DNA from 3 places in the Enterobacter sp. RHBSTW-00175 genome. Region 2 is predicted to be linked to each of the others. Evidence: riboswitches for the same ligand, from Rfam matches in the RefSeq annotation. Region 2 holds a riboswitch; each other region holds the start of a gene.
What was found. A riboswitch is a leader RNA that binds a small molecule or an ion and turns the genes downstream of it on or off. The one in region 2 is predicted to bind thiamine pyrophosphate.
Positions count from the first base shown of each region.

Region 1: linked by a shared signal. The riboswitch ahead of thiB (thiamine ABC transporter substrate binding subunit) and the one ahead of thiC (phosphomethylpyrimidine synthase ThiC) in region 2 are both predicted to bind thiamine pyrophosphate.
Region 3: linked by a shared signal. The riboswitch ahead of thiM (hydroxyethylthiazole kinase) and the one ahead of thiC (phosphomethylpyrimidine synthase ThiC) in region 2 are both predicted to bind thiamine pyrophosphate.

Region 1 covers NZ_CP055930.1:2,963,316-2,966,425, forward strand. Annotated here, with positions in the region: gene thiP (thiamine/thiamine pyrophosphate ABC transporter permease ThiP) at 1-524, opposite strand, end outside; gene thiB (thiamine ABC transporter substrate binding subunit) at 500-1,483, opposite strand; TPP riboswitch at 1,515-1,615, opposite strand; gene sgrR (HTH-type transcriptional regulator SgrR) at 1,652-3,110, opposite strand, start outside.
Region 2 covers NZ_CP055930.1:2,384,239-2,387,348, forward strand. Annotated here, with positions in the region: gene thiC (phosphomethylpyrimidine synthase ThiC) at 1-1,512, opposite strand, end outside; TPP riboswitch at 1,591-1,704, opposite strand; gene rsd (sigma D regulator) at 1,759-2,256, opposite strand; gene nudC (NAD(+) diphosphatase) at 2,352-3,110, shown strand, end outside.
Region 3 covers NZ_CP055930.1:220,501-223,610, reverse strand. Annotated here, with positions in the region: gene HV107_RS01045 (hypothetical protein) at 1-399, opposite strand, end outside; TPP riboswitch at 993-1,090, shown strand; gene thiM (hydroxyethylthiazole kinase) at 1,126-1,896, shown strand; gene thiD (bifunctional hydroxymethylpyrimidine kinase/phosphomethylpyrimidine kinase) at 1,893-2,693, shown strand; gene HV107_RS01030 (GntR family transcriptional regulator) at 2,735-3,110, shown strand, end outside.

The sequences.
Region 1 (3,110 bases), 580 kb from region 2:
TGGGCAGCAAGCTGACGCTGTTCGCCGGGGATGTTCTCCAGCGCCTGTAAAAAGAGCCGCGTGGCCATCGGCATGTTGAAAAAAATGTGCGCCAGCAGAATGCCTTTCAGCCCATAAGGGGAGAAGGTCCACTCCAGGCCAAGCAGGGTAAAGAGCGAGGCCAGCCAGCCCTGACGGCCATAGACGCTGAGAATACCGAAAACGGCAACCAGCACGGGCAGGATCAGCGTCATGGCGCACAGGCGCAGCAATGCCTGTCTGCCAGGAAATCGTCTTCGGTAAAGTGCTCGCGCCAGAAAAATGGCAGGAATAACCGACAGCAGCGCCGAGAGAAACGCCTGCCAGAAAGAGAAACGAATGACGTGCCAGAGATAGCTATCGTGCCAGAGAGAGAGCAGATCGCTCTCTGGCGCGTTTAACCATAACGCAAGAAATGCCCCCAGACTTACCGCAACCATCAGGATGGCGGCGAGCAGTCCGGGGAGTAACCAGCCTGCAATTAACGGCTGACGGCGCGTTGCCATTCACTTACCCATGCTGCGCGCTGTGCAGCAACCTGCTGCGGCGTAAACTCCAGTGAGGTTTGCGGTTTAGAAAGCTGATCAAAGCCTGCCGGCAGCGCAACGCTGGTGACCGGATACATCCAGTTGCCCGTCGGGATAGCATTCTGGAACGCAGGAGAAACCATAAATTTCAGGAACTTCTCTGCCAGCTCCGGCTGCTTGCTGGCGGCGGTACGTGCAGCCACTTCAACCTGCAAGTAGTGGCCTTCTGCAAAGTTTGCAGCCGCGTAGTTGTCTTTCTTCTCGGCAATAATGTGGTAAGCCGGAGAAGTGGTGTAGCTCAGCACCAGGTCGCTTTCCCCTTTCAGGAACAGACCATAGGCTTCACTCCAGCCCTTCGTGACGGTGACGGTTTTCGCAGCCAGCTTCTGCCAGGCTTCCGGCGCTTTATCGCCATAGACTTTTTGCATCCACAGCAGCAGGCCAAGACCCGGGGTACTGGTACGTGGGTCTTCGTAAATCACGCGCCATTTCTGATCGCTTTCAACCAGCTCTTTCAGGCTTTTTGGCGGGTTCTTCAGCTTGTTTTTGTCATAAACAAAGGCAAAGTAGCCGTAATCAAAGGGAACGAAGATGTCGTTTTTCCAGCCGCCAGGCACGCTGACGGCTTCGGTTGACACGCCGCTTTTGGCAAACAGCTTAGTTTGTGTGGCAGCGTCCAGCAGGTTGTTATCAAGGCCAAGCACCACGTCGGCTTTGCTGTTTTTCCCTTCCATGCGCAGACGGTTAAGCAGCGAAACGCCATCTTCCAGCGCGACAAATTTCAGCTCGCAGTTACAGTCGGCTTCAAAGGCTTTTTTTACCACCGGGCCCGGGCCCCAGTCGGCCGAGAAAGAGTCGTAGGTGTAGACCGTCAGAACAGGCTTAGCAGCAGCAGGCAGTGCAATCAGCACCAGCAGAGGAAGAACTTTTTTTAACACTTTGCACCTCATAGTTGAGTGGCAAAGGATTTTGAGCGACAGCCTCAAATCCCTTCGCCGGCGTTATCCGGATCAGGTTCGACGGGTATTATCTCAGCGCACATCAGTGATGCAGCACCCCGTTGAGAACGGCGGTATTGTAATGATTTGGTGAATATTGCGAAAGTGTTATGGCTCAGGCGGTGCAAACCAGGCCGATTTAAAGTCAAACCAGCCCAGTGTGTTCATGCGTAAGCCGCGCATACTGCGTTGCCCCTGAATCATCAGCCAGTGGTGGATCAACGGCACAATGGCCTGCTGAGCCAGTAATTGCTGGCACCACGAAGCCAGATTCATCTCGCCTGCGCGCCACTGGGCGGCGTCTTGCTGCCAGTCCCGGTCGATACAGTGCTGGATCAACGGCACCTCGTACAGGTGTGAAAAGAGCGAGAAATCGAGCGGCAGGGTGAAGTTAGCACTGTTCAGCCAGATGTCACTCACCACATCGCCGCGGTGCCACTCGTCATAATCAACTTCCTGGATCTCCAGCGTCACCCCAACGGCTGCCAGCAGTTTCGCCATGATTCTGGCAATAAAGCGGTGCTCTACGTGTTCGCGGTAGAAGGTCAGGGTGATGGACTCTAGCCCTGCGGGTTTTTCGCATGGCACCGGACGCGCGTGGTGCCAGCGTGGCAGCAGCCCATACGCCGGGAACCAGTAGGTCTGATACTGTTCTTCCGCGTGGTAAATCAGGTTAGATGGGGCGAGTACATAGCTTATCCACTTACGAACCTCCTGATTTGCGCCGCGATGGGTGCGGCTGTCAAACAGCAGATAGTAGCAGCCCTCTTCAAGACGGCTTTCGACCGCTTTCTCACCTGTGGTGGGGCCCTCGAGCGTCAGGCCAACGCTCAGCTCTTCGCTGATATCCGGCAATACCCAGACGTTCACTTCGTCGATCAGCGCCCGGTAGCCAAAATAGTCATCAAAAGCGCGGATCTTAAGCTGGTTATTATTGTTGCGTGAAACGGCGTAAGGCCCGGTGCCAATCGGCTGGCTGGCAAAATTATTCAGGGAACTCCATTCGCCGGGCAAGATCATCGACGGCACATAGCCCAGAAGCCAGGGGAGCCATTTGTCTGGCTGCGACAGCTCAATATCCAGCGTCCAGGCGGTCGGCGAATGGATGTGGATGATGTGTGAGTAGAGCGGAAGCTTACGGGCGCGATCCAGCGAAGCGATAACATCGGCCATTTCCAGCTCACGTCCGTGGTGGAAATGAATACCGGGGCGTAAAAAAAATCGCCAGTGGAGAGGGGAAAGTTGCTGCCAGTGGTGAGCGATATCCGCTTCCAGTTCCCCGTTTTCCTCATTTATGCGCGTCAGGCCGCTGAAGATTTGTCGCGCCATATGGGTTTCTGAACGCCGTAACGCCGTGCCGGGTAACAGATTTTTCATTGGACGATAGTAGAGCACCCGCAGAATATGCCGCCCCTGGCGAAAGCTCCGCCCGAGATGTGAAACCAGCATCTGACGTACGGCAGCCTTATCGCCCACCAGTTGCACCAGCTGATCGATCCGGTCCTGCTCCAGCAGGTCTTCTGCGCGCTGCTGTTGCAGCGCAAGGCCGGTGTAGAGGAAGCTCAGG
Region 2 (3,110 bases):
CAGACCGAGGTGCTCTTTCGGCGTTACGTAGCAGAGCATGGCGCAGCCGAACCAGCCGATCATCGCCGCGCCAATCCCGGAGGTGAAGTGGTCGTAGCCTGGCGCGATATCTGTGGTCAATGGCCCCAGAGTATAGAACGGCGCTTCGTGGCAGTGCTCCAGCTCTTCGGTCATGTTGCGGCGGATCATCTGCATAGGGACATGTCCCGGGCCTTCAATCATTACCTGCACGTCATACTCCCAGGCGATTTTGGTCAGTTCGCCCAGCGTATGCAGTTCGGCAAACTGCGCTTCGTCGTTGGCATCCTGAATCGAGCCTGGACGCAGGCCATCACCCAGTGAGAGCGAAACGTCGTAGGCCGCGCAGATTTCGCAAATCTCGCGGAAGTGCTGGTACAGGAAGTTTTCCTGATGGTGCGACAGGCACCATTTGGCCATGATTGAGCCGCCGCGCGAGACAATCCCGGTCAGGCGTTTAGCGGTCATCGGCACATAACGCAGCAGCACACCGGCGTGGATGGTGAAATAGTCCACACCCTGTTCAGCCTGCTCCAGCAGCGTATCGCGGAAGGCTTCCCAGGTGAGGTTTTCGGCGATGCCGTTCACTTTTTCCAGCGCCTGATAAATGGGCACAGTACCAATCGGTACCGGGCTGTTACGCAGGATCCACTCGCGGGTTTCGTGGATGTAACGTCCGGTAGAGAGGTCCATCACCGTGTCTGCACCCCAGCGGGTAGACCAGACCAGTTTTTCCACCTCTTCTTCAATGGAGGAGGTCACCGCCGAGTTACCAATGTTGGCGTTGACCTTCACCAGGAAGTTACGCCCGATGATCATCGGCTCTGATTCAGGGTGGTTGATGTTCGCAGGGATAATGGCGCGCCCGGCAGCCACTTCGTCACGCACAAATTCCGGGGTGATATTTTCCGGCAGACGCGCGCCGAAACCTTCTCCTGGATGCTGGTGGCGCAGCACTTCACCGCGAATACGTTCACGTCCCATATTTTCGCGGATGGCGATGAACTCCATTTCCGGCGTGACGATACCCTGGCGCGCATAGTGTAGCTGGGTTACGCATTTGCCTGCTGAGGCGCGTTTCGGGGTCAGCAGGCCGGTGAAGCGCAGCTCGTCCAGACCGTCGTCGGCCAGGCGCTCTTTGGTATATGCGGAGCTTTGCTCGTTGAGTTCTTCGCTGTCATTACGGGCGTCAATCCACGGCTGGCGCAGCTTTGCCAGACCCTGCTGAACGTTGATCGCAATCTCAGGATCGCCATACGGGCCAGAGGTGTCATACACCGGGATCGCTTCGTTATCTTCAAACTGCGGATCCTCTTTGCTGCCGCCAATGAGCGTTGGGCTAAGCTGGATTTCACGCATCGGGACGCGGATATCCGCCTGAGAGCCGGTAATGTAAATGCGGTTTGAGTTCGGGAAAGCAGTGCCTTCCAGGGTGTCGATGAAGTGTTGTGCTTGTGCGCGTTGTTCGCGACGGGTCAGTTTAGTGGTAGACATAGCTCATTCCAAAAGTGAAGGACATGGCTTGTCAGACGACGGATGAAGCAAGAGGAGATCGCCCAGGGGCGATACAACAGCAGTGTAACTCTTGTTCCCTTCGCAGGTATTAGCCTGATCAGGTTCCGCGGATCCCGAATTAACGGTCTCAGCCCGCGTTTTTGCAAACGCTGGGCACTCCGACAAGAAAAATCCCCCTCGTGAGAGGGGCGAATGTTTGTAAATTACTCGTTAACGATTAAGAACTCAAGCAGGCCGCGCGATGTTCTCTTCGTTACTGATGTTCAAATCGTTGTCCAGCGCGAGGGCGATCAGCTTATCTTCCAGCGTAAATCGCTCTTCCAGGGCTTCGCCAAGATCGGACAGCGCCTGCTGGAACTCAAGATAGTTATCGTGATCAATAGCGTTCTCAAGCGTGGAGTCGTAGTAGTCCATAATCTGCTGAGTGTTGGCTTCCAGCAGCGGATAGAGTTTGCTGGCCGCTAAATACGGCGTTGTCCCTTCCATTTCGCGGATAATACGTTCATAAATATTGAAATGGCCGTCGGACAAGTAGTCGACCAGGCTCTGACAAAAATCATCCAGCGCTTTTTCGTTCAGGCGCATGTAGGATTCTTTGCCAGGCTTAATGCCGACCAGATTGTAATAAGCCACGAGCAGATGCTTGCGTACATGTAGCCAGCGATCCACCAGTTTGTTACTTCCTCCAACGCGCTCTGTCAGGCTTTCCAGCTGGTTTAACATGTTCGACTCCGCAAGGTTTAGAATTGAATCTGCTTACCCAAAATTTAACCACGATGCTAACAACATGTCAGTGAAGCGAAGGTAGTGCAATAGATATGGATCGTATTATTGAAAAATCAGATCTCGGTTGGTGGTTAGTCAGTTACGAACAAAAATTATGGTTGCCCGCAGGGGAAATACCCTATGGCGCGGCAGAAAAATTCGATCTTGTGGGCCAACCTGCGCTGAGGATCGGCGAGTGGCAGGGCGATCCTGTGTGGATGATCCAGCAGGCCCGCCGTCAGGATATGGGATCGGTTCGTCAGGTACTCGATCTTGATGTCGGGCTGTTCCAGCTGGCTGGCCGCGGCGTGCAGCTGGCGGAGTTTTACCGTTCGCATAAATACTGCGGCTATTGCGGCCATACCATGCATCCGAGCAAAACCGAATGGGCGATGCTGTGCAGCCACTGCCGGGAACGTTACTACCCGCAAATTGCGCCGTGCATCATTGTCGCTATCCGCCGGGAAGATTCGATCCTGCTGGCGCAACACACCCGCCATCGCAACGGCGTACACACCGTGTTAGCCGGATTCGTTGAAGTGGGTGAGACGCTGGAGCAGGCCGTAGCACGCGAAGTCATGGAAGAGAGCGGGATTACGGTGAAAAACCTGCGCTATGTCACCTCACAGCCGTGGCCGTTCCCGCAATCACTGATGACCGCGTTTATGGCCGAATACGACAGCGGCGAGATCGTTATCGACCAGAAAGAGCTGCTGGAGGCGAACTGGTATCGTTACGACGATTTACCGCTGTTACCGCCACCGGGCACCGTGGCGCGCCGGCTGATTGAAGATACCGTAGCAATGTGTCGG
Region 3 (3,110 bases), 2.2 Mb from region 2:
CGTAATACCGTTCTCATCAAGGCTAATGGATATAACAAATCCGTTACCATGTATTTCATAAAAATTTGCATTTAAGCGTTTAACGGTCGCTTTTTTGCCATTAACCGTTGCGCTAAAAAAGCCGTTCGAAATAGTGGCATTAAGTCCGTTCGATGAGAACGAGGCTTCACGCATGGGATCGTGGATCTTGGCTTCTTGCGCATGTTGTACCGCTGCTGCGGCATTCTCCATTGCTTGCTTTTCAGCCGCTGCGTTTACCGCTGCCGTACGGTTTTGCTCGGCAAGGTAGCAGGTATCGCGGCTGATGCCCTGCGCTTCGCATTTCGCCATCCGATCCGCCTGGGCTGTACAACCTGCCAGCGTTGAAAGGGCCACGGCTATCATCACTAATTTTTTCATTATATGACCTTGATTATTGAAAACGACACAGAGTCAATTCGTTTATTTACCTGACAACTATAAGCACTGGTTTATTTGCGTAAAATAAATCATGCCAATAAAAATGCCCGTCGCGACCAGGCACAAAGAAACTATTGCGCTATATATAATTAATTTCATCGAACAGTATCAATATGGCGATTAAGGAATATCGTAAATGTTATGAATTTTCGTAGAGCTTATTTTAGTATGCGTTTCTTTAGTAGCGACACTGGTTACGGAGGACAACTATCCAATATCAGGACTGACATCATTTTGATGTAGATCACATTTGATACTATTAGATAAGCCCATGACTATATGAATATTATTGTTGTAATTTATTGTTTTTAATGGATATTTATGAGTGGTGTACAAGCGGGGTAAATCCGGCTGAGCGTTTAATTACTCATAAATCAATAACATTAAATGTATGCATTTAAAAATAGTTGCGGCAAAAAATAATGGATAAAAATTTGATTGTTTAGCGTGGGTATCGCTGGGGATGTTGAAAGGGGCAGGGCTTGCTATTGCGTGCAGCTTACCTTAGTCTGCCTCTGTTACATTATTTTGTGTAATTTGACTCGGGGTGCCCTTCTTCGATGAAGGCTGAGAAATACCCGTATTACCTGATCTGGATAATGCCAGCGTAGGGAAGTCAGATGCCTTCCCGGTCATCGCTTCTTCACGCAAGGCAGGAGCGACACCATGCAGCCTGACCTGCTCGACTTACACGTTTTACATCAGTTCCGAACCCGTTCCCCGCTCACGCACTGCATGACTAACGATGTCGTGCAAACTTTTACCGCTAACGTGCTGCTGGCGCTTGGTGCTTCTCCGGCGATGGTCATTGAAGCGGAAGAAGCTGAACAGTTCGCTACTTTTGCAGATGCATTGCTGATTAATGTCGGCACGCTTACCGCCCCCCGCGCGCAGTCGATGCGCCGGGCGATAGAGAGCGCCGTTGCCGCAGGTAAACCCTGGACGCTCGACCCGGTTGCGGTCGGCGCGCTGACGTTCCGCACCCGTTTTTGCCATCAAATCCTCACGCTTAAACCTGCCGCTATTCGCGGTAATGCCTCGGAAATTCTGGCGCTTGCCGGAATGAGCGCCGGGGGCCGTGGCGTAGATACCACCGACACGGCCTCAAGCGCACTGCCCGCGGCGCAGGCGCTGGCACGACAGACTAATGCCATCGTCGTGGTCACCGGGGAAGTCGATTATGTGACTGACGGGCTACGAACCCATACGGTGACAGGGGGTGATCCCCTAATGACGCGCGTTGTGGGAACCGGATGTGCGCTTTCGGCTGTGGTGGCCGCCAGTTGTTCATTGCCTGGAGACCGGCTGGATAACGTGGCGGCAGCCTGTGGCTTTATGAAGCGCGCAGGAACGGTCGCCATCAGGCATTCTCGCGGCCCGGGTAGCTTTGCCAGTGTGTTTCTCGATGCGCTCTACACCCTGGAGGAACAGGTATGAAGCGAATTAATGCACTGACCATTGCCGGCACCGATCCAAGCGGCGGCGCGGGTATTCAGGCCGATCTGAAAACCTTCTCAGCGCTGGGAGCCTATGGCTGTTCGGTGATCACTGCTCTGGTGGCGCAAAATACACGCGGCGTACAATCGGTTTATCGTATTGAACCCGATTTTGTCGCGGCACAGCTGGACTCGGTGTTCAGCGATGTGCGCATCGATACCACAAAAATCGGGATGCTGGCGGAAACAGATATTGTTGAAGCGGTGGCTGAACGGCTTAAACGCTACCAGATACAAAACGTGGTGCTCGATACCGTGATGCTGGCCAAAAGTGGCGATCCGCTGCTTTCTGTTTCTGCTGTCGAGACCCTGCGACAAAAACTGCTCCCGCAGGTAGCGCTGATCACGCCTAACCTGCCAGAAGCCGCAACGCTGCTGAATGCGCCGCACGCGCGGAATGAACGCGAGATGAAAGAGCAGGGCAGGGCGCTGCTGGCCATGGGCTGTGGCGCGGTGCTGATGAAAGGCGGCCATCTTGATGATGCCGAAAGCCCGGACTGGCTCTTTACCCGTGACGGAGAAATGCGGTTTACCGCGCCCAGGGTACAGACCAAAAACACGCACGGTACAGGCTGTACACTCTCGGCGGCGCTGGCGGCACTGCGCCCGCGACATAACTCCTGGGCCGATACGGTGCAGGAGGCCAAAACCTGGCTCTCTGCGGCACTGGCAAAAGCCGATACTCTGGAAGTGGGTCACGGTATTGGGCCGGTTCATCATTTTCATGCATGGTGGTAAGCCGTATACTGACAGGAAACACCACGCCTGAGAAAACACAGATGGAACAAGCGCATACCCGGTTAATCGAGCAGCTTAACGAACGGATCGCCGCGCCGGACAACACGCCGCTGTATCTTAAGTTTGCCGAAACGGTCAAAAACGCCGTGCGTAGTGGCGTGCTGGAACACGGGAATATTTTGCCGGGTGAGCGCGACCTGAGCCAGCTGACCGGGGTATCGCGCATCACTGTGCGTAAAGCGATGCAGGCGCTGGAAGAAGAGGGCGTGGTCACCCGCGCCCGGGGTTATGGCACGCAAATTAATAATATCTTTGAATATTCCCTCAAAGAGGCGCGTGGATTTTCTCAGCAGGTGGTGTTACGCGGGAAAAAGCCCAATACGCTGTGGGTCAACAAGCGGGTGGTGAAATGCCCGG